Regions from separate parts of the Pseudomonas sp. SDO5271_S396 genome, predicted to be linked through region 1. Evidence: predicted binding sites of a transcription regulator. Region 1 holds the regulator's gene; each other region holds the start of a gene.

What was found. Region 1 encodes FliA, which starts transcription of late flagellar genes. Its sites were predicted from a motif close to CTAAAGTTTNNNNNNNNNNNGCCGNTAA; they were not measured.
Region 2: the regulator FliA is predicted to act here: its motif matches at 2,416-2,443, upstream of flgM (flagellar biosynthesis anti-sigma factor FlgM).
Region 3: the regulator FliA is predicted to act here: its motif matches at 3,902-3,929, upstream of motA (flagellar motor stator protein MotA).

What each region holds. Positions count from the first base shown of each region.
Region 1 covers NZ_JBSVWB010000013.1:44,348-50,025, reverse strand. Annotated here, with positions in the region: gene flhA (flagellar biosynthesis protein FlhA) at 1-1,212, shown strand, start outside; gene flhF (flagellar biosynthesis protein FlhF) at 1,225-2,541, shown strand; gene fleN (flagellar synthesis regulator FleN) at 2,646-3,479, shown strand; gene fliA (RNA polymerase sigma factor FliA) at 3,476-4,216, shown strand; gene ACW9IN_RS11940 (chemotaxis response regulator CheY) at 4,387-4,761, shown strand; gene ACW9IN_RS11935 (protein phosphatase CheZ) at 4,780-5,568, shown strand.
Region 2 covers NZ_JBSVWB010000006.1:49,850-55,527, forward strand. Annotated here, with positions in the region: gene ACW9IN_RS06825 (MFS transporter) at 1-625, shown strand, start outside; gene ACW9IN_RS06830 (flagellar brake protein) at 690-1,439, opposite strand; gene ACW9IN_RS06835 (flagella synthesis protein FlgN) at 1,536-2,006, opposite strand; gene flgM (flagellar biosynthesis anti-sigma factor FlgM) at 2,055-2,378, opposite strand; gene flgA (flagellar basal body P-ring formation chaperone FlgA) at 2,521-3,285, opposite strand; gene ACW9IN_RS06850 (chemotaxis protein CheV) at 3,376-4,308, shown strand; gene cheR (protein-glutamate O-methyltransferase CheR) at 4,353-5,180, shown strand; gene flgB (flagellar basal body rod protein FlgB) at 5,506-5,678, shown strand, end outside.
Region 3 covers NZ_JBSVWB010000027.1:9,554-15,231, forward strand. Annotated here, with positions in the region: gene serB (phosphoserine phosphatase SerB) at 1-411, shown strand, start outside; gene asd (archaetidylserine decarboxylase) at 546-1,406, opposite strand; gene rhdA (thiosulfate sulfurtransferase) at 1,422-2,237, opposite strand; gene ACW9IN_RS18285 (HDOD domain-containing protein) at 2,295-3,830, opposite strand; gene motA (flagellar motor stator protein MotA) at 3,998-4,849, shown strand; gene motB (flagellar motor protein MotB) at 4,853-5,678, shown strand, end outside.

The DNA.
Region 1 (5,678 bases):
GGCATGCCCCACGTATCGTTCCTCACCATGGCCGCGTTGGCCGGCGGCGCCGCTTACCTGTTCTGGAAGAAGCAGCACGCGATCAAGGTCAAGGCCATGCAAGAGGTTGCACGCCAGCAGGAGCTGCTGCCGTCGCCGGCCCGCGCCCAGGAAACCAAGGAGTTGGGCTGGGACGACGTAACCCCGATCGACATGATCGGTCTGGAAGTGGGCTATCGCCTGATTCCGCTGGTGGACCGCAACCAGGGCGGCCAATTGCTCGCGAGGATCAAGGGGGTGCGCAAGAAATTGTCGCAGGACCTGGGCTTCCTGATGCCCACCGTGCACATTCGCGACAACCTCGACCTGGCCCCCAGCGCCTATCGCCTGACCCTGATGGGGGTGATCCTGGCCGAAGCCGAGATCTACCCGGACCGCGAGCTGGCGATCAACCCGGGCCAGGTGTTCGGCAGCCTGAACGGCATTACCGCCAAAGATCCGGCTTTTGGCCTGGACGCGGTCTGGATCGAAATCAGCCAGCGCAGCCAGGCGCAGTCCCTGGGTTACACCGTGGTGGACGCCAGTACCGTGGTGGCCACGCACCTCAACCAGATTCTCTACAAGCACTCCCACGAGCTGATCGGCCACGAGGAAGTCCAGCAATTGATGGGCTTGCTCGGCAAAGCCTCGCCAAAACTCGCCGAAGAGCTGGTGCCGGGCGTGCTCACGCTGTCGCAGTTGCTCAAGGTGCTGCAAGCCTTGCTGGCCGAACAGGTGCCGGTACGCGACATTCGCAGCATTGCCGAGGCCATCGCCAACAATGCCGCCAAGAGTCAAGATACTGCCGCTCTGGTGGCGGCGGTGCGCGTCGGCTTGTCCCGCGCAATCGTGCAAAGCATTGTAGGGCTTGACTCCGAGCTGCCTGTGATCACCCTGGAACCCAGGTTGGAACAAATATTGCTCAATAGTATCCAGAAGGCAGGACAAGGCCAGGAAGAGGGCGTTCTGCTGGAGCCAAGCATGGCCGAGAAGCTGCAGCGTTCGTTGATCGACGCCGCGCAACGCCAGGAAATGCAGGGCCAACCGGTGATTCTGCTGGTGGCGGGCCCCGTCCGGGCGATGTTGTCGCGGTTTGGGCGCCTGGCAGTACCGAATTTGCACGTTTTGGCTTATCAGGAAATTCCTGACAACAAGCAAGTGACTATCGTCGCGACAGTAGGGCCCAACGGCTGAGGGTAGTGGGTTATGCAAGTTAAGCGTTTTTTCGCCGCCGATATGCGTCAGGCCATGAAACTGGTGCGTGATGAGCTGGGCGCTGATGCCGCGATCATCGGTAACCGTCGTATTGCCGGCGGTGTGGAGCTGACGGCTGCCCTGGATTACACCCCCCAGGCCCTGGCGCCGCGTGTGCCGAACATGGAACTCGAAGACGAGTTGCGCAAGACCGCTTCGCGCATCGTTTCGGCCCAGGCCGAGTTGAGCATGCGTGGCGACATCGACGCGACCACCAATCGCCAGCTGTTCGCCGGCCTGCCGCTGACTGCTGCCGAGCCGCTGGTGGAACCGACTTTCAAAGAGCCACCGCGTCCCGCCGCGCCTGCCCCCGCGCCGACGGTGGACCCGCGTGTGTTCGACTCGATGCGCTTTGAACTCAACGGCCTGCGCGAGCTGCTGGAAGTGCAACTGGGCTCGCTGGCCTGGACCCAATTGCAAGGCAGCAAACCGCAACAGGCCAACCTGTGGCGCCGCCTGCAACGCATCGGCTTGTCCGGCCCGTTGTCCCGCGACCTGCTGGCGCTGACCACCGAAATCGAAGAACCCCGCCAGGCCTGGCGCATGCTGCTGGCCCATCTGGCGCGGATGATCGTCACCCCGGAAATCGAACCCCTGGAAGAGGGCGGCGTGATCGCCATGGTCGGCCCGGCCGGCATGGGCAAGACCACCACCCTGGCCAAGCTGGCCGCCCGTTATGTGCTCAAGTACGGCGCGCAGAATATCGCGCTGGTGAGCATGGACAGCTACCGTATCGGTGCGCAGGAACAGCTCAAGACCCTGGGGCGCATTCTCAATGTGCCGGTGACCCATGTCGACCCGGGCCAGTCCCTGGCCAATGCCCTCGACCCGCTGCTGCGCAAGCGCGTGGTGCTGATCGACACCGCCGGCCTGCAAGCCAGCGATCCGGCATTGCGCATGCAACTGGAAAGCCTGGCCGGGCGTGGCATCAAGTCGAAAAATTACCTGGTGCTTGCAACCACCAGTCAAAAACAGGTACTTACCGCTGCTTATCACAGCTACAAGCGTTGCGGCCTGGCCGGTTGCATCCTCACCAAGCTCGATGAAACCGCGAGCCTGGGCGAGGTGTTGAGCCTGGCCATCAGCCATGAACTACCGGTCGCCTACCTGACCGACGGGCCGCGGATCCCGGATGATCTGCATCTGCCGCGCCGTCATCAGTTGGTCAGCCGTGCCGTCAGCGTACAAATGCAAGATGAGCCTAGCGAGGAAGCGATGGCCGACATGTTCGCTGATCTGTACCACAGCCCGGCCAAACGGGTGGGCTGAGCACTATGAACACAGTGCAATGTATCTACATCGATGGTCTGCAAGCGATTCACGCGGCCAAGCCATGTAGCCTGCGTCTAAGCAAGACAAGGTAAAGAAATAAAATGGGCAGCATGCATCCCGTACAGGTGATCGCGGTGACCGGCGGCAAAGGTGGCGTCGGGAAAACTAACGTGTCAGTGAATTTGTCCCTGGCGCTGGCAGAGCTTGGCCGTCGCGTCATGCTGCTGGACGCTGACCTGGGGCTGGCGAACGTCGACGTTCTGCTGGGACTGACGCCCAAACACACCCTTGCCGATGTGATCGAAGGGCGCTGCGAGCTGCGCGATGTGCTGCTCCAGGGCCCTGGCGGCATTCGTATCGTGCCGGCGGCCTCCGGCACCCAGAGCATGGTGCACCTGAGTCCGGCGCAGCATGCCGGCCTGATCCAGGCGTTCAGCGATATCGGTGACAACCTGGATGTGCTGGTGATCGACACCGCTGCCGGGATCGGCGAGTCCGTGGTCAGCTTCGTGCGCGCCGCCCAGGAAGTGTTGCTGGTGGTGTGCGATGAGCCCACTTCGATCACCGACGCCTACGCCCTGATCAAACTGCTCAACCGTGACTACGGCATGAACCGCTTCCGTGTGCTCGCCAACATGGCCCAGAGCCCGCAGGAAGGTCGCAACCTGTTCGCCAAATTGACCAAGGTCACGGACCGCTTTCTCGATGTCGCCCTACAATACGTCGGCGCTGTGCCCTACGACGAGTGTGTGCGCAAGGCTGTGCAGAAGCAGCGTGCAGTCTACGAAGCGTTTCCCCGCTCCAAGTGCGCGCTGGCGTTCAAGGCGATTGCCCAGAAGGTCGATACCTGGCCGTTGCCTGCCAACCCGCGCGGGCATCTGGAGTTTTTCGTCGAGCGATTGGTGCATCAGACGAGCGCAGGACCCGTGCTATGACAGCGACTGGCTACAACGCGTACAAGAAGTCTGCCCGTGACAGCCAAGGCGAGTTGATCGAGCGCTATGCGCCGCTGGTCAAGCGTATCGCCTACCACTTGCTGGCGCGCCTGCCTGCCAGCGTCCAGGTCGAAGACCTGATCCAGGCGGGCATGATCGGCCTGCTCGAAGTGTCGACCAAATACGACGCGAGCAAGGGTGCGAGTTTCGAGACCTATGCGGGTATTCGCATCCGTGGCGCGATGCTCGATGAAGTGCGCAAGGGCGATTGGGCGCCGCGTTCGGTGCACCGCAATACGCGCATGGTCAGTGATGCAATTCGCGCAATTGAAGCAAAAACCGGCCGTGACGCTAAAGATCATGAAGTTGCTGCCGAACTCCAATTGAGTCTCGACGATTACTACGGGATTTTGAACGATACCTTGGGCAGCCGCCTGTTCAGTTTCGACGACCTGTTGCAGGACGGCGAACACGAAGGGCTGCACGAGGACGGCGCGAGTGCTCATCTTGAGCCGTCGCGCGACCTGGAAGACGAACGCTTCCAGGGCGCGCTGGCGGACGCGATTGCCAATTTGCCGGAGCGTGAGCGGCTGGTGTTGGCGCTGTACTACGACGAAGAGCTGAACCTCAAGGAAATCGGTGAGGTCCTGGGGGTCAGCGAATCGCGGGTCAGCCAGTTGCATAGCCAGTGCGCCGCCCGTTTGCGGGGGCGTCTGGGAGAGTGGCGAGCGCGCTGACAGGCAGTGTTGGGGAGCACTGCAGACGAGGCCGTGAGGGGCGTTGACCTTTGCGGGACCGACCCGTGGTGCCACCGGCAGTCCTTTTTGTGTAATGCCTGTTGATTGAAATGGCGCGTCCAGGTGCTGGGCGCGTTTAAGACTGCTTGGAGGTCGAATTGGACAAGAACATGAAAATCCTCATCGTTGATGACTTTTCAACGATGCGGCGGATCATAAAAAACCTGTTGCGTGACCTGGGGTTCACAAACACGGTCGAGGCGGATGACGGCATTACGGCGATTCCGATCCTCAACAGCGGGAGCATCGACTTTCTGGTAACCGACTGGAACATGCCAGGCATGACCGGCATCGATCTGCTGCGCCACGTGCGCGCCGACGAAAAACTGCGCAGCCTTCCCGTGCTGATGGTGACCGCCGAAGCCAAGCGTGAACAGATCATCGAAGCCGCCCAGGCCGGGGTAAACGGTTACGTGGTCAAACCATTCACCGCATTGGCGCTGAAAGAGAAGATCGAAAAAATCTTCGAACGCATCGGTAACTGATGCTGCCACGGGGGAGCTATGGAGCATAACGAAACGTCACAGGGAGACTTCGAGTCGACCCTGAAAAAACATGCTCACCAGTTGGTCGAGAGCCTTGAAAAAGGTCAGTTCGGCGATGCGGTGCAGTTGATCCATGAGCTCAACCAGACCCGTGACCGTGGCCTGTACCAGGAAGTGGGCAAGCTCACGCGCGAGCTGCACAGTGCGATCGTCAATTTCCACATTGACCCGCACATGCCCCAGGCTGAAGAGATTTCGCAGATTACCGATGCCACCGAGCGCCTGTCCTATGTGGTCAGGCTGACCGAGGCGGCGGCCAATCGCACCATGGACCTGGTGGAAAACGCCACGCCCCTGGTCAGCGGCATGGCCAGCGAAGCCCAGGCCCTCAGCGCTGACTGGGGCCGCTTCATGCGCCGCGAAGTCGGGGCGGAAGAGTTCCGCGAGTTGGCCCGTCGGATTGAAGCGTTCCTGTCACGCAGCGAGCAGGAAAACCGTACGGTTTCCAGCAACCTCAATGACATTCTGCTGGCCCAGGATTACCAGGACCTCACCGGTCAGGTGATCAAGCGCGTGACCCAACTGGTCACCGAAGTGGAAAGCAACTTGCTCAAATTGGTGCTCATGGCCGGCCAGGTCGACCGTTTCGCGGGGATCGAACATGACCGCGCAGCGATCCTCTCGGAAAAAGATCCACAAAAACATCTCGCCAAGGGTGAAGGTCCGCAGATTCATGCCGATAAACGTGAAGACGTTGTATCGGGTCAGGATGATGTCGATGACCTGTTATCCAGTTTAGGCTTTTAGGTCCTGATAGCGGCAAATGACGGTCGCGCCGGGCCCCGCAAGGCGCAAGGCTAGGCATGAGGAGAGAGGTTTGGTTTTTCCAAATGAACGACGAATAACGACGGCTTGCG
Region 2 (5,678 bases), on a different contig from region 1:
GTGGCTGTCGGACCGCTATGACCGGGCCTTGCTGATTCGCAGCTTCGCGCTCTGCCTGGCGGTGGCGGCGCTGCCGTTGGCGGTGCTGAACAAGGTGCCGCTGGAGGTGCTGTTCGTGGCGGGCTTCGTGTGTTCGCTGGTGCAGTTCTGTCTCTATCCACTGGCCGTGGCGTTTTCCAACGACCATGTGGAAGGCGACCGCCGAGTGTCGCTGACGGCCATGCTGCTGGTGACCTACGGTGTGGGCGCCAGCGTGGGGCCGCTGTTGGCGGGTGTGGCGATGAAGCTCTTCGGCAGCCACATGCTGTACGCATTTTTCAGCTTGTGCGCCTTGATTCTGGTGTGGCGTATCCGACCGAAGGCGGTCACCAACCTGCATCAGGTCGATGATGCGCCGCTGCACCACGTGGCGATGCCTGACAGCATGTCCAGTTCGCCGCTGGTGGCGTGCCTCGATCCGCGGGTGGATGAAGCCGTGGTGCAAGAACAGATGCAGACCACTGTTGCGGACCCGGTGCCGGAAACCGAACCGGAGCCTGAGGTGCAAGAGCCGGTAGCGGACACGCCGCCCCAGCATCCGGACCCGGATGACCATCCCCATGACCTGAGCAGGGCGCGCCCCTGAATGCAAAAACGGGCAGATCCCATCAGGATCTGCCCGTTTTTTTTGGAGTCGGTATTTCCAGCGTTTAGAAATCGTCGTCCTTGTCGAAGCGCCGTGCTTCACGTTGCAACTGATACACAAAACGCTCGACCTGGCGCTGCACCAGACCGCTCATGTTGTGAAAGCGCACGCCGGCAAAGGTGGTGTTGATCTTCTCTTCGAAGTGCAGGTAACGCAGTTCCACCGAAGTGGTCATGCTGCCAAAGGGCAGGGCGGCGATAAAGCGGTCATAGACCTGGCCCAGTTGCAGGCGCTCGGAGATATCGCCTTCAAAGCGCAATTTGCAGCCGGTGGCGGAGATATCCAGCAGCTTGCCGTTGATCGGTGCCTTGAGTTTTTCGCCGCCCAGTTCGATGTTCACCAGTTGGGCCAGCTTCAGGGCGGCGCGGAAGGCATTGCGGCGCTGATGGTAGACCACTTCGTCGGGCATGCTGCCGGTGTAGATGCGGTGGCCATCCTTTTCGCTGATGCTCAGGCTGCCGTTGCTTTCCCAGGCGACGCGTACACCCTCATGGAAACCTTCGATGCGAAAGGGTTCGCCGTTCTCGAGGTAGCGTTCGCCATCGCGGGGGATCATTTCGTCCAGGGCCAGCGTCTTGCTGTCCCGGTCAACATCCACCAGGTAGCTCTGGAAGCGCTGGCTGCGTTCGTGGAAGGTGATGATCAGCGGATCATGACTTTCTTGCAGCATCCGCAAGGTGCCGGCGATTTCCAGAGGCGTGGTGAGGACCTTGGGTGGCTGCGGAGCATCTTCCGCATTAAGGGCGTTGAACACGGTTCTTCCATCTCCAGACAAAATACGACTACACGCAAGGGCCATCATTTTGCCAGTATGTGGCGCGCCTTGGATAGGTCGCGCTGCAAACGGGCGTCACGCTTGGCTGCGGGTGCTTGGCTTGACCAGGCGTGAGGTGGAACCCTGGGCGTTGTATAGCGCCGGTGGCTCTCCGCCGTGGAGTATACGCAATTGGTTGGCGGTCGTGGCTTGCTGGAGCTGGATCGACTGACCGTTGAGCAGGTTGGTTTCCTGGCACTGGCCGAGCAACGCGTTGAGTGCCTTGCTCTGGGACAGCAACTGATCGCCGACCGAGGAATGACTGGCCAATTGCGCGAGACCTTCATGGTCAGCGGGCAGGCCAAGGCTGATAAGGATTTCGCTGCGTTTTTTACCATGCTGTTCCAGCAGGATAATCAGCGATTGCTTGCGCGCCAGAATTTCTTCCAGCAACTGCATGTCCCGGCCGAACAGGGCCACGGATTCTTCCTTGAGCAGCTCGAGCAACTGTTGCGTCGGCGCCAGATCATCAATGATCAGTTGAAGCAGGTTTTCGTCGTGGTGCATGGCAGGCCTTGGGTTTTAAGCGTCCAAAATCCCGGCGCAGGCCAGTGCCTAGCGCTCGGCTTCGAAATTAAGCAGCTTGCTGGCTACACGGTTGCTGTCGACTTGATAGCTGCCATCGGCGATTGCCTGTTTCAATTCGGCCACGCGGGCTTTATTGACAACTGGCTGGTCGCGCAGCGAGTCAGTGACCTTCTGCAACTGCTGAGCCTCGTTGCTCAAGTGTACGGATTCCCCGCTTTGGCTGGCGCTGGTCTGTTCCGCCTTGGCGGGCAGGACCGGGGCCTTGGCATCTACGCTGTCCTTGGCACCGTTGGTGCGCGTATTGCCGGGCAATGCCGGGGTGTTATTCAAACGACTGAAATCGATGACCATGATAAAAAAACCTCTGGGTATTTGGACGCTTGCCATGTTTTCGGCCATACCCGGACAAACTTTAGGCACGAATGACAATAAACCTGCACAGGCCGACATCCCAGGCACAGTGTAGGAAAAGCTGGCGTCCGACACCAGTGATCTATAGTGCCACCTCCACTTGGCCAGGGGCCATCACTCGCGCCTTGATCACGCGGTTGGAGTTCAGGTTCTTGATGCGGATCTGTTCACCCATCCCGCCGTTGGACAGGGCTTCACCGGGCATCTTCACGTTGAGCGCACCGCTGCTGGCGGAAATCACCACCTGGTCGCCCTTGCGGATCACTTCGGCCTGTTCCAGATGCACCAGCGTCACGACCTGGTCGGTGACCATCGGCCGAGTGAGCTTTTGGCCGACGGCCTGGTCCAGTGATGTCAGGTAGCCCTGGTTGATCAGGCCGATGTCGCGCTCGCGCAAGGCCACATCCTCGAAGCCGATGATGCCGGTGCGTTTCAGTGGCCGGGTTACCACGACGACATCGCGGAACAGTTTGACCTGAGCCGGCACGAATACCGTCCACGGCGAAGCACCGTCGCAACGCACCCTGACCGTCACGCGTCCGATGGGCTGGGCCGGGCTTTCCAGGGTGGCTGTCAATTCCTTGTCGCACATCGGCATGCGCAGGCGCGGGTCCAACTGGTTGACCTGGATTTCATAACGCCCGGGTGTCTGGGTGGTGGCCAGATAATCTTCTACAGTGAATTCAAGAAAGCCCTGCGTGACGCCGATAAGCAGATCAGGCAAGGTGACGTTGTCTGCGCGGGCCGTGAGGCTGGTCCCCAGGGCGAGCAGCGCCGCAGAGACGCAGAGTGATCTGCGGATCCGTGGAAGGCGAAGGCGTCGGGAAACTGTCGTTTTGATATCCATGACCAACAAATAGCAAAGCTCGTGCCGTTTAGTATGGGGGGCACGCTGCCCTGTCGGTATGGCCCAAGGTTTCAGCGTAGGAGTGAAGGCATGGCAGGTGTAATGGATTCAGTAAACCAGCGCACACAGCTGGTAGGGCAGAATCGCCTGGAGTTGCTGTTGTTTCGCCTCGATGGCAAGCAGCTCTATGGCATCAACGTGTTCAAAGTGCGGGAAGTGCTGCAATGTCCCAAGCTGACGATCTTGCCCAAATCCAGTCCGGTGGTGTGCGGTGTGGCCAATATTCGTGGCGCGACCATCCCGATTCTTGACCTGGCCATGGCTACCGGCTCCTCCGGTCTGCAAGACCGCGAGAGCCCGTTTGTCATCATTACCGAGTACAACACCAAGACCCAGGGGTTTCTGGTGGGGTCGGTGGAACGCATCGTCAACATGAACTGGGAAGAGATCCATCCACCACCCAAGGGCACTGGTCGCGACCACTACCTCACGGCGGTGACGCGGGTCGACAACCAGTTGGTGGAAATCATCGACGTGGAGAAAATCCTCGCCGAAGTGGCGCCCACGTCGGAATCGATTTCCGTGGGCGTGGTGGATGCCGAAACCGCGCACAAAGCCATTTCCCTGCGGGTGTTGACCGTGGACGACTCATCGGTGGCGCGCAAGCAGGTGACCCGTTGCCTGCAAACGGTCGGCGTCGAAGTGGTGGCCCTCAATGACGGTCGCCAGGCCCTGGATTACCTGCGCAAGTTGGTGGATGAGGGGAAAAAGCCGGAAGAAGAATTCCTGATGATGATTTCCGACATCGAGATGCCGGAAATGGACGGCTACACCCTGACGGCCGAGATACGCAATGATCCGCGCATGCAAAAATTGCATATCATCCTGCATACTTCGTTGTCGGGCGTCTTCAACCAGGCGATGGTCAAGAAGGTCGGTGCCGATGACTTTTTGGCCAAGTTCCGTCCCGACGACCTCGCATCCCGGGTAGTCGACCGGATCAAGGCAGCAGATCACGGCTAGGGGAGCTTCCCCTGGCGGTCACATGATTTTTAGAGGCGGTATCATTGTCTACGGGTAATTTGGATTTCGAACAGTTCCGGGTCTTCCTGGAAAAAGCCTGTGGCATATTGCTTGGTGAAAACAAGCAATACCTGGTATCCAGCCGTCTCAACAAGCTGATGGAGCAGCAGGGCATCAAGTCCCTGGGTGAGTTGGTCCAGCGGATCCAGGGGCAGCCGCGCAGCGGGCTCAAGGAAATGGTGGTCGATGCCATGACCACCAACGAAACCCTGTGGTTTCGCGATACCTACCCTTTTGAAGTGCTCAAGAGCAAGGTGCTGCCGGAGGCCATCAAGGCCAGTCCTGGTCAGCGCCTGCGCATCTGGTCGGCGGCCTGCTCTTCGGGGCAGGAGCCGTACTCGATTTCGATGTCCATCGATGAGTTCGAGCGGACCAACATGGGCCAATTGAAGGCCGGTGCGCAAATCGTTGCCACTGACCTGTCGGGCACCATGCTCACCAACTGCAAAACCGGCGAATATGACAGCCTGGCCCTGGGCCGCGGGTTGTCCCAGGAACGCTTGCAGCGCTACTTCGACCCGAAGGGGGCCGGGCGCTGGGCGGTCAAGGCACCGATCAAGAACCGTGTGGAATTCCGCTCGTTCAATCTGCTCGACAGCTACGCCAGCCTCGGCAAGTTCGACATGGTGTTCTGCCGCAACGTGCTGATCTACTTTTCGGCCGAAGTGAAGAAAGACATCCTGCTGCGCATCCATGGCACCCTCAAGCGCGGTGGCTACCTGTTCCTCGGGGCTTCCGAGGCGTTGAACGGCTTGCCGGATCATTACCAGATGGTGCAATGCAGTCCGGGGATCATCTACCAGGCCAAGTAAGGTCTGTTCGCTCGAACCATTGGGAGTCAGGCTTGTGTGGGAGCTGGCTTGCCTGCGATAGCATCACCGCGGTCTGACTGAAAACCGGGGTGCCTGCATCGCAGGCAAGCCAGCTCCCACATTTGTTATGCGGCAACCCTTCCGAAAGCGGCAAACCCCGTTGCCGCTTTACTGGCACCGCGCGGAAACCGCTTGCCGCTTTTCTGGCATTGCCGCCCGGCAATACTTCCTACAAGGCCCGGAAATACGGGTTATCTAAAGATTGGCATACACCTTGCTATAACCCTGCTAACGAAAAGCAGGTCAGCCCTTGAAGGTTTCCGCCATGAGCATCAGCTTCGATAAAGCGCTCGGTATCCACGAACAAGCCCTGGGCTTTCGCGCCCAGCGTGCCGAAGTCCTGGCCAACAACATTGCCAACGCCGACACCCCGAACTACAAGGCTCGGGACCTGGATTTCTCTGCCGTGCTCGCTGCACAGCAGGACAAGACCAAGAA
Region 3 (5,678 bases), on a different contig from region 1:
CTGTTCGCCGAACTCAAGCGCCTGGGCTACAAGACCGCCATCCTGTCTGGCGGCTTCACCTACTTCGCCAAGCAGTTGCAGGCCAAGCTGGGTATCGACTACGTGTTCGCCAACGAGCTGGAAGTGCTGGATGGCAAGGTCACCGGTGTGGCGGTGGAGCCGATTGTCGATGCACAGCGCAAGGCGGATCTGCTGAAGGAGTTGGCCCACAAGGAAGGTTTGCGCCTGGAGCAGACTATCGCAGTCGGCGACGGCGCGAATGACTTGCCGATGCTGGCGATTGCCGGATTGGGTGTGGCGTTCCGCGCCAAGCCGCTGGTGAAGCAGTCGGCCAAGCAGGCGATTTCGACGTTGGGGCTGGATGGGGTGCTGTACTTGCTCGGTTTCCGCGACCGCGACGGCCAGCTGTAACTCCCCCGATCCCCTGTCGGAATGGGATCAGAATGTGGGAGCTGGCTTGCCTGCGATGACGATGGTGAATCCAACACCGCTATCGCAGGCAAGCCAGCTCCCACATTGATTGGGTTCCAGCCTCAAATTGTGGATCAGGCTTTCGGTAGTGCGATGCCCTGGCCCATCTGCACCGGCGTACCCGCCGCCAGTTCTTCAGCCCACTTCACCTGATCCGGCCCGAACAGCACGATGGCGGTCGAACCCAGCTTGAAGCGACCCAGTTCCGCACCTTTTTCCAGATGGATTGGCGCACGCGCGGCTTCGTCGTAGCGGAAGGTTTTCAGCTCGCGTTTGGGCGGTGTCACCAGCCCGGCCCACACGGTTTCAATCGACGCCACGATCATCGCGCCCACCAGTACCACGGCCATCGGGCCGCGTTCAGTGTCGAACAGGCACACCACGCGTTCGTTGCGCGCAAACAGTTCCGGCACGTTTTCGGCGGTGGTCTGGTTCACCGAGAAGATGCGGCCTGGCACGTAGACCATTTCACGCAAGGTGCCGGCCAGCGGCATGTGCACGCGATGGTAGTCCTTGGGCGACAGGTAGATGGTGGCGAAATCGCCGCCCATGAACGGCGCGGCCACGGTGGCATCACCGCCCAGCAGCTCCAGCACGCTGAAGCTGTGGCCCTTGGCCTGGAACACGCGGCCATGTTCGATCGGGCCGAGCTGGCTGACTGCGCCGTCTGCGGGGCTCAATACGGCACCCGGGGTTTGATCCAGCGGGCGGGCACCGTCTTTCAGGGCGCGGGTGAAGAACGCATTGAAGTGCTCGTAGGCGGTGACGTCTTCAACCAGAGCCTGGGACATGTCCACTTGATAACGCTTGGCGAACCAGGTGGTGAAGGCATTCTTGAACCAGCGCACGCGGCACTCGGCAATGCAGCCGGCCAGGCGCGACAACAAGTGATGCGGCAGCAAGTACTGGCTGAGGATGAACAACTGCTTTTTCATAACTGTCCTTAAACCTTAAATCTCGACGGGGGTGTCGGGGTGGTTGCCCCATTCGCCCCAGGAACCGGCATAACCTTTGACTCGCGGATAACCGAGCGCCTTGGCCACCAGGTAGGTGAAGCCAGAGCGGTGGTGAGTCTGGCAGTGGGTGATGATTTCTTTGTCGCGGGTCAGCCCGAGGTCTTCGAGGATCTGCGGCATGTCGCGGCGGATGCGCAGGTTGCGAGCCTTGTCCATGCCGGCGGTCCATTCGAAGTTCACGGCGCCAGGGATATGGCCCCCCTTGGCGGCCAGGACTTTTTCGCCGGAATATTCCAGCGGGCCGCGCGCGTCCCAGATCCCGAGATCGGCAGCACCCAGGCGGCTTTGCAGGTACTCGCGGGTGGCAGTGGGGCCGTCGTGCAGCGTGAGGCTGACCGGGCCGCCGACAGGTGCGGGTACGTCGGTGGAGAGCGGGTGCTGGTCTTCGAGCCAGGCCAGCAGGCCGCCGTCGAGGTAGTGGTATTTCTGATGGCCGATCACGTCGAGCATCCAGATGAAGCGCCCTGCCCAGCCGCCGCCTTCGTCGTCGTAGACCACGTAGGTGGCATCGGGCGTGTGGCCCAGCTCGCCGAAGAGTTTTTCGAGGTCGGCCTTGGCGGGCAGCAGGCCGGGTGCCGGTGGCTGGCCCAGTTGGGTGCGCTTGGGGTCAACGAAATGCGCGCCGGGGATATGCCCTTCGGCGTAGCGGGCGGCACTGGTGAGGTCCACCAGAATCAGGTGTTCGGCATCAAGGCGACCTTGCAGGTCGCTGGATTCGATCACCAGCGGCAAGCCAGAGAAGTCAGGCATGTGAGGTCTCCTGGGCACAAATGTTGGCGATAAAAGAGGGGGATTGTAGCGCAAGCATCAAACGTTGCGGTTGGTAAAGCTGTGCAGGGCTTTCTCGATGCATTGAGCGGTTTTGCCGAACGCCTGCACGGTGGTTTCCGAGAACGGACCGCCGCCCTGGTCAGCCACCATCAGCATCACCACCTTGCCATTGCAGCTCAGGGAGCGCAGCAACAAATGCTCGCCGGTGAACAGGCGGCGCAGGACGGGGGGCAGCAAGGCAGAGAACTGCACCAGGTTGTCGGGCGTCAGGCGCACTTGGGCGGGCTTTTCCAGCAGGCGTTGCAGCAGTGTGCTGTTGACCACGTCGAGGCTGAGGTGGTCGGCGTCCTTCGGCAGGCCGTCGGCCTGGTGCACGCGCAAGTTGCTTTGGGCGCGGTCGGTCATCAGCAGCATCACCCGATGCATGCCGCTGGCCACCAGTGCTTCCTTGGCGCACGTGGTCAGGTGCATGGCGTTGGCGAAGCGGCTCGGCTCCACCAGCAGTTCGGTGCAGCGCTTACGCCATACGGCCAGGGCTTCGGCTGTGGGTGGTGGGGCCGGCAGCAGGCCGCGATGGATCTTCTGCACGTGCCAGGGCCAGATCAGCGACAGAGCCGGGTGCCAGAGGTCGGGCATCAAGGTGGTGCGCGCACTGGTCACGGCTTGCTGATGGGTTTGCTGTTGCACCTCGCCCAAGGGTTGTTGCAGGTACAGGGCGGTCAGGTACTGCCAGCGCTGAGTGTGCGGGCAGGTCCAGGACTCCTGGGCCGACATCGCCAGACCGTTGGCCAGCAGTACGGTGTTGGCCGGCTGGTTCAGCCAGCGACGCAGGTTGGGTTCGGCGTCGAGCAATTGTTGATGGCGCAGTGGGTCGTCTTCCCGGGCGATGTGCAGCGCCTTGACCAGCAGGCGCTGTTCGGTCAGCAGCAGGGTGTAGCCCTGGGAAACCCAGATCGGCAAGTGCCAGGTTTCGGTCAGCCCGATGCACAGGTCCAGCAGGCGCACGCCGAACAATTCCTGCTCGACCGCACGGGCCGGCTGGCCTTTGTGGATCACCCGCAGTTCCCACTCTTCGAGTAGCTTGGGATAGGCCACGGCCATCGGCCACAGTGGCGACAGAAACAACAGGCTGCCCCAGTGAATGTCCTGCCACAACCGCGCCAGGCGGCTGCCGAACAAACCGTTGGCTTGCTGCGAGGCGTGCTGGCTGACCAGCAGCAGTTGGCGCAGAGCCACGGGTATTTCCTGGGCCGGCACCGAGGGCAGGCGCGCCAGCAAGTCCTCGGCGCGCTTGAGGCCCAGGCGATTGAGGGCCACTTCGAGGTTTTCGGCCGGCTCCGCCAGGCTGCCATGGGTGTGGCTGTTGGCCTCGCGCATGACGCTGAGCACCAGCGCCGGGCTGCTTTGCATCAGTTCGGCAATGTCTCGCAACGAGCTGCGGCTATCGCGAATGGCTTTGCACACGCGGTCATGGCTGGCTTGGGGGACGGGCAGCAGCACGTCATCCAGGCGCTTGATCCAGGCGGCGAGTGTGGTGGGTTTTGCAGTTGGGACTTTCGTTTCATTAGCCATGATTGGGGCGCGATCATCACTTGCGGTCAACACGCCCGGAGCGGGCCGAACTGGCTTTTCGCCTTAACGGGCTATAGTCTGGCGCAGTTTTGCCGATAAGTAGAACAAGAGTTTTTCAGTTCCCCCAAATATGTCCATGAACCTGACGGCGCAAGTACTCATCTCCTATGGCTAAAATTATCGGCATCATCGTCGTCATCGCTAGCGTGCTCGGTGGGTACGTTCTGTCACACGGTAAAATTGCCGCACTGATCCAGCCTTTCGAAGTGCTGATCATTGGTGGTGCGGCGTTCGGCGCATTCTTGCAGGCCAACCCGGGCTACATGACCCTGCACGTGGTCAAGAAGTCCCTGGGCATGTTCGGTTCGCGTTTCTCCCACACCTTTTATCTGGAAGTGCTGGGGCTGATCTACGAGATCCTCAACAAGAGCCGTCGCGAAGGCATGATGGCCATCGAGGCCGACATCGAAGACGCGGCGGCCAGCCCGATTTTCGCCAAGTACCCGGCAGTGCTCAAAGACGAGCGCATGACCGCGTTCATCTGTGACTACCTGCGCATCATGTCCTCCGGCAACATGGCGCCCCATGAGCTGGAAGGCCTGTTCGACATGGAGCTTTTCAGCCTCAAGGAAGAGCTGGAGCACCCTTCCCACGCCGTGACCGGCATCGCCGACGGTATGCCCGGTTTCGGTATCGTGGCGGCGGTACTCGGTATTGTGGTGACCATGGCGTCCCTGGGTGAAGGCGATCAGAAGGCCATCGGCATGCACGTGGGTGCGGCGCTGGTGGGTACCTTCTTCGGTATTCTGGCGGCCTATGGTTTCTTTGGTCCGTTGGCGACGTCCCTGGCCCACGACGCCAAGGAAGAGGTCAACCTGTACGAAGCGATCAAGGCCTGCCTGGTGGCCTCGGCGTCCGGCATGCCGCCATCGCTGGCGGTGGAGTTCGGTCGCAAGGTGCTGTACCCGAAACATCGCCCAAGTTTTGCCGAGCTGGAACAAGCGGTTCGCGGTCGCTAAATCATGGAAAACAACCAGCCGATAATCATCAAGCGCGTCAAGCGCTTCGCTGCGGGGCACCATGGCGGCGCCTGGAAAATCGCCTTCGCCGACTTTGCGACGGCGATGATGGCGTTCTTCCTGGTGCTGTGGCTGATGTCCACCGCCACGCCTGAACAGAAGATCGCCATCGCCGGTTACTTCAAGGACCCGATAGGGTTCTCGGAAAGCGGCACGCCTTTCGTGATCGACCTGGGCGGTTCGCCGCAACTGGCGCCTGAGCGCACCATCAACCCGGAAATCAAGACCGACTCGCCCCAGGAAAAAATCCCGATCGAGCGCGACACCGTCGAGGCCATGGCCGAGCAGGTCGAGCAGGAGCGCCTGGAGTTGCTGCTGCAAGAATTGCAGACCAAGGTCGAGGAAAACCCGCAACTGTTGAAGTTCAAGGACCAGATTTCCTTCGAGATCACCCCTGAAGGTTTGCGCATCCAGATCACCGACGCCGCCAACCGGCCGATGTTCGACTCCGGCAGCGCGCGCTTGAAGCCGTACTTCGAAGACATCCTGCTGGCCATGGCCGACACCATCAAGGCGGTGCCGAACAAGATCAGCATCAGCGGGCATACCGACGCCAAGCCTTACGCGGGTCAGGGTGACTTCGGCAACTGGGAGCTTTCGGCCAACCGTGCCAACGCCGCGCGGCGTGCGCTGGTAGCGGGCAGTTACCCGGACCCGCAAGTGGCGCGTGTGGTGGGTTTTGCCTCTTCGCAGCTGTTTGATCATCAAGACCCGTTCAACCCGGTCAACCGCCGGATCGACATCGTGGTGCTGACCAAAAAGGCCCAAC